Regions from separate parts of the Sinobacterium caligoides genome, predicted to be linked through region 1. Evidence: predicted binding sites of a transcription regulator. Region 1 holds the regulator's gene; the other holds the start of a gene.

Region 1 (3,093 bases):
TGCTTCCGAGGCGCTCCCTAGCTTTTAAGCGCTGAAAAAGCTCCTCGGCATCGAACGCGCTAATGTCGTTACAGATAAACTCAGAAATAGTTTCGAGGAGTCGTTTCTTCGACGACCCAGGAGCATCACAATAAGTGCGCTCTACAGTAAGAATATTAGGCAGCTGCATAATGATCAATATCTAGAGTGGCTAACGGAGGCCGTGATTATTCGACGTGGATTTTTCTTTATACTTTAACAGTTGACGATCAAGCTTGTCGGCTAATAGATCAATGGCGGCATACATATTACCGCTCTCCGAAGAGGCGACAAGGCTGCTTCCAGTTACATGGAGGCTGGCGTCTGCTTTGTGCCGTGTTTTTTCTATCGATAAAGTAACGGATGAGGAGGTTATCAGATCTGAGTGACGATCTAAACGATCAAATTTACCGACAACGTAGTCATGTAGCGCGTTAGTAACTTCTAGGTGATGACCGCTGATGTTGATTTGCATATATATTCCTCTCTGTTGTATCGGTATAGCTGCATATCGGTATGCGACTTTGCTGAGCATTTTTGATTGCATGCGTTGTCGCTTGTTAATGGCTCACTCTAATTTTTTGTTATTTTTCGTCTATAAATTGTAGCTAACATATGCTGACTTTAAACCAGCTGTTTACGCTCGTTGGATGGAGGAATCATCATCGACTCGCGGTATTTGGCTATTGTTCTGCGTGCGACCTTGATTCCTTGTTCGGCAAGGAGTTTTGTTATTGCATTATCGCTCAATGGCTTACGTTGGTTTTCGGCGTTTATTAACTTCTTGATAATGGCGCGGATGGCGGTGGAGGAACACTCGCCACCGCTCTCTGTGCTGACGTGGCTAGAAAAGAAGTACTTGAGTTCGAAGATGCCGCGCGGTGTGTGCATGTACTTCTGAGTAGTGACTCGGGATATCGTCGACTCATGCATTTCGACAGCTTCAGCAATGTCCAGCAGCACCATAGGTTTCATGGCCTCCTCACCGTAGTCAAGGAAACCCTGCTGTAGTTCGACAATTTTGCTAGCCACTTTCATTAGTGTTTCATTACGACTTTGTAAGCTTTTTAACAGCCAGCGGGCCTCTTGTAGGTTGTCCTTAAGAAAGGTGTTGTCACTACTGCTATCGGCACGCTTAATCAGTGCGGCATAGTTTCCGTTGATACGTATGTTTGGTGAAACATCAGGGTTTAATTCTACTTGCCAGTGCTCAGCAGTTTTCCGCACGAAGACGTCCGGTACAATGTACTGGGTATCCTCCTCATTGATATAGTCACCAGGCCTAGGGTTAAGGCTTTGTATTAGTGCGATAACTACTTTTAACTGTGGCTCTTTTATCTTGGCACGACGCATCAGTTGGGCGAAGTCCCGATTACCCAATAAAGGAAGGTAATGAGTGATCACCTTCCTTGTTTCCGCCAACAAAGGGGTATCTTCCGGTAGTTGGTTCAGTTGTATTAATAGGCATTCTTTTAGGTCGTGTGAGGCAACGCCGGGGGGGTCAAATTGTTGTACGCGGTGGAGTACGGCCATCACCTCGTCAAGCTCTACCGGGGAGGCGAGGTCAAGCCCTGCGTGAATCTCCTCGGCGCTCAAAGAGAGCATGCCGGAAGGCTCTACGGCATCGATGACCGACATGGCAATAACTCGGTCGGTATCTGACATAGGGGTGAGATTGAGTTGCCAGAGTAGATGATCGTGAAGCGTTTCTGACTGGCTATTGCGTGAGTCAAAATCGAAGTCGTCTGTCGCGGTACCGGCACTACCGCCGGTGTTTTGATAGACATCATCCCACTGAGTGTCGACTGGCAAATCGGGAATGGTGTCCGGTTGAGACCAGTCGATATCGTCGTGGCTGGTATCTGCGCTAGGGTCTGTTGGCTCCGTTTTTTTATGTTCCTCTGTGCTCTGGCATGGTCCTTCTTGAGAGCTGTTTAAAGCCTCGAGGTTATTTTCGCTACTCAGCCCTCCCTGACTGTTATCATCTTCACTGATTTCGAGCATTGGGTTTGATTCAAGAGCTTGTTGAATCTCCTGCTGTAAGTCGAGTGTCGATAGTTGCAGCAGACGGATAGCCTGCTGTAACTGCGGGGTCATGGTGAGCTGTTGACCCATCTTTAATTGAAGTGACTGTTTCACTACGTCAGTGTCTCCTGAGCAGCCAGAATGAAAGAAAATAAGAAGCGGGCTGCCGTCGCGTTGTGTATCTGAGGACTGTGTCTGTTGCCAGGCGGGTGGTCGATGGCTGCTTAGGTGTAGAGGTTATTCGGCAGCCGGTGACGGTGATGTAACCCATAATAATACAGTCGTTTTTATAAGTATCCGCGGTCAGTTTAGCGAGCCTAGCTCTGGCAGGCAAACTTTAGGCCGGTTTTGTTGCTGCAGTTGTGCGCAACTTAGAGCTTGAACTGTTCACCTAGGTAGACTTTGCGAACCTGCTGATTGGCGAGTACTGCATCGGCATTGCCCTCAGCGATAATATAGCCTTCGCTGACAATATAGGCTTTATCGCAGATGTCGAGAGTTTCGCGTACATTATGATCGGTAATCAGTACGCCAATGCCCTTGGACTTTAGGTGATTAACAATTGCCTTTATCTCATTGACGGAGATAGGGTCGACACCCGCAAAGGGCTCGTCAAGCAAGATGAATTCGGGTTCGGTAGCCAGAGCTCGGGCTATTTCAACGCGCCGCCGCTCGCCACCGGATAGCGACATGCCGAGGCTCTTGCGGATATGGGTAATATGAAACTCTTGCAGTAGCCCTTCCATTTTACTACGTCGCTGTTGGCGATTAAGGTCGTGACGGGTCTCCAGTATAGCGAGCAAGTTGTCCTCAACGGAAAGTTTGCGAAAAATAGAGGCTTCTTGTGGGAGATAACCGATGCCGAACTTTGCTCGTCCGTGCATGGGCTCGGCAGAGATGTTGATGTCGTTGATCCAGACCTGTCCTGCATCCTGGGGGACGATACCGACAACCATGTAGAAGCAGGTTGTCTTGCCTGCACCGTTGGGGCCGAGGAGTCCTACTACCTGGCCGCTCTCGATGGAGAGAGAAACATCTTTGATGATTTTT
Region 2 (3,093 bases), on a different contig from region 1:
GGCCGGCCATTAGCATGGCTGTGAAGGCAAGGTAAGGGTTCGCTGATGGATCACCAAAGCGTACTTCGATGCGGCTTGCCTTAGGGCTCGGCACGAACGGGATACGAATAGAAGCTGAACGGTTACGCGCCGAGTAAGCCAGCATAACAGGGGCTTCGAAGCCTGGAACCAAGCGCTTGTAAGAGTTGGTTGAGGCGTTGGCGAAAGCGTTGATCGCGCGAGCGTGCTTGATGATGCCGCCAATGTAGAACAGCGCAGTCTCGCTGAGACCTGCATAGGCGTCGCCAGCCATGATGTTAACGCCATCTTTGGATAGCGACTGGTGTACGTGCATGCCGGAACCGTTATCGCCAACGAGTGGCTTAGGCATGAAGGTAGCAGTCTTGCCATAGGCGTGTGCGACGTTATGGACGGCATACTTGAGGATTTGTACCTCATCAGCCTTCTTGGTTAGGGTAGCGGGACCAACGCCAATTTCACACTGACCGGCAGTGGCCACTTCGTGGTGATGGATTTCTATTTCGAGACCCATGTCTTCCATCGCGTCACACATGGCGCCACGAAGGTCGTGCAGGCTGTCGACGGGAGGGACGGGGAAGTAACCACCTTTGACGGTAGGACGGTGACCCATGTTGCCGTCGGCGAACGACTTGTCGCTAGACCAAGCGGCTTCTTCAGCGTTGATCTGGTAGCTGGCGCCAGAGACGTCGGCGCTCCACTTGACGTCGTCGAAGACGAAGAATTCGGGTTCTGGACCGAAGAGGGCGCTATCGGCAATACCGGTAGAGCGCAGATATTCTTCGGCGCGATCGGCAACAGAACGAGGGTCGCGGTTGTAGCCCTGTCCTGTGGTAGGCTCGACGATGTTACAGAGGATGTTAACGGTGGCCGACTCGGTGAACGGGTCGATGTAGGAGGAGCTGTCGTCGGGCAACATGACCATGTCAGATTCGTTGATACCCTTCCAGCCTGAGATCGAAGAGCCATCGAACATCTTGCCGTCTTCGAAGAAGCCGTCTTTGCCAACTTCGCTGGCGGGGATGGTGACGTGCTGCTCTTTGCCTTTAAAATCGGTGAAGCGTAGATCGGCCCACTTAACGTCGTTATCAGCGATTAATTTTAGGGTACGTTCTGACATACGGATGTCCTCAATTTTCAAGTGTAAGGCAATAATGCCTATTATTTTTGGTCTTAAATAAATCCAGCTAGCGCTGTAGATTAGTCTTAATAAGGAAGTTAATGCAAAGCTTGTGCCAGGTAATGGTTTAGCTTGTAGGCATCATCTTCGGTAGAGCTAATGCACTTCGATGGTGAGTTGTTGCTGTAGTCAGCGCAAACCCTGCATCGATATGGTGCGAGCGTGCTCTTTTGTGGTGCGGCAACGCTATTTTCTTTGTGTACACATTAAGGATAAGCACACGGACAAGCAAGTGTTTTATAATGATGGGTAAGTTGCATTGCCCCGTTGGGGGGATTCAGAAACCTATGTCGGATCATCATGAAATTTATCGTTAAGTTCTTCCCTGAAATTACTATCAAGAGCAAACCAGTCAGAAAGCAGTTTGTGCGCCACCTGACGGATAATGTGCGCAGCCTGTTGCGACAGATCGATGCAGAGGTCAAGGTGCAGCGAGATTGGGACAAGCTCGTTGTTGAGAGCCAGCAGGAGGAAAAACTGCAGCGTTTTGTCGAAACGTTGTCGCACACGCCGGGTATCGCCTACTTCAATGAGGTGTCCCACTACCCGCTGGGTGATCTGCACGATATCTTCGAGAAGACTAAGTTATTGTGGGGGGAGCGGCTCGCAGGTAAGACGTTTGCTGTGCGCTGTAAGCGTGCGGGGACTCACGCCTTTAGCTCTGGTGAGATCGAGCGCTATGTTGGGGGCGGCCTCAACCAGCATACCGAGGCGAAAGGGGTGCAGCTGAAAAATCCCGATATCACGGTAATGTTAGAGGTGCGTGACGAGAATTTATATATCACCAACTGTCGTTATGAAGGTTTGGGGGGCTTTCCTATGGGCAGTTTGGATCCGGTTATTTCGTTGATATCCGGCGGCTTTGATTCCAATGTGGCCAGTTACCTGATGATGAAGCGGGGGCTTAGAACGCACTTCCTGTTCTTCAATCTCGGTGGTCACGCGCATGAGATTGGCGTCAAGGAGGTGGCACTTTACCTGTGGCAGAAGTACGGCGCCTCGCACAGGGTGCGTTTCATCTCTGTGCCCTTTGATGGGGTGGTCGGAGAGATACTGAAGAAGGTCGATAACTCGCAGATGGGCGTCATCTTGAAGCGCATGATGCTACGTGCGGCAACCACTATTGCCGACGATATGGGAGTGCAGGCGGTGGTGACGGGTGAGTGTATTGCCCAGGTCTCAAGCCAAACCCTGACTAATCTTAGCGTCATCGACTCGGTGACGAATAAGCTAGTGCTGCGGCCGCTGATTACCATGGATAAGCCGGATATTGTTAAGTTGTCGGCTGAGATCGGTACCGAGGAGTTTGCCGCGAGCATGCCGGAATATTGTGGTGTCATTTCGGTCAAGCCGACGACGAAGGCGAAGCCGGAAAAGATCGAGTCACAGGAGTCTCGCTTCGACTTTGCGGTGTTAGAGCAGGCGATCGCTGATACACGCTTGATCAATATTGATGAGATCGATCTCGACGAACAGATAGCTGAGGTCGAAGTGATGCCGTTTCCTGTCGGCGAGAGTATTGTGATCGATGTACGTCATCCGACCGAGCGTGAGTTGCAGCCGTTGAAGCTCGGTCAGAATGAGGTGCTTGAGATTCCGTTTTACGAGCTGCATAGTCAGTATGAGCAGCTCGATCAGGCGCAACATTATATGCTCTATTGTGAGCGTGGCACGATGAGTCGTCTGCACGCGTCGCACCTCAAGCACGAGGGTTATCACAACGTCTCGGTCTATCGTCCTCAGTAGGGGGCGTTGGGCCAATAAAAAGGCGAGCATGATGCTCGCCTTTTTATTGGCTGGTTGCAGCGACCTACTGCTTAGAACAGCACTCGGCAGCGGACGGTGCCTTCGATCTCGCTTATCTTCTTCAGCGCCAGCTCTGAGCACTCTTGGTC

What was found. Region 1 encodes sigma-54, which starts transcription at its own class of promoters, with help from an activator protein. Its sites were predicted from a motif close to TGGCACANNNNTTGCNNT; they were not measured.
Region 2: the regulator sigma-54 is predicted to act here: its motif matches at 1,239-1,256, upstream of glnA (glutamate--ammonia ligase).

Annotation. Positions count from the first base shown of each region.
Region 1 is NZ_RKHR01000001.1:15,780-18,872, reverse strand. It holds gene ptsN (PTS IIA-like nitrogen regulatory protein PtsN) at 1-169, opposite strand, end outside; gene hpf (ribosome hibernation-promoting factor, HPF/YfiA family) at 191-493, opposite strand; gene EDC56_RS00105 (RNA polymerase factor sigma-54) at 643-2,157, opposite strand; gene lptB (LPS export ABC transporter ATP-binding protein) at 2,415-3,093, opposite strand, start outside.
Region 2 is NZ_RKHR01000006.1:83,183-86,275, reverse strand. It holds gene glnA (glutamate--ammonia ligase) at 1-1,138, opposite strand, end outside; gene thiI (tRNA uracil 4-sulfurtransferase ThiI) at 1,499-2,944, shown strand; gene serA (phosphoglycerate dehydrogenase) at 3,016-3,093, opposite strand, start outside.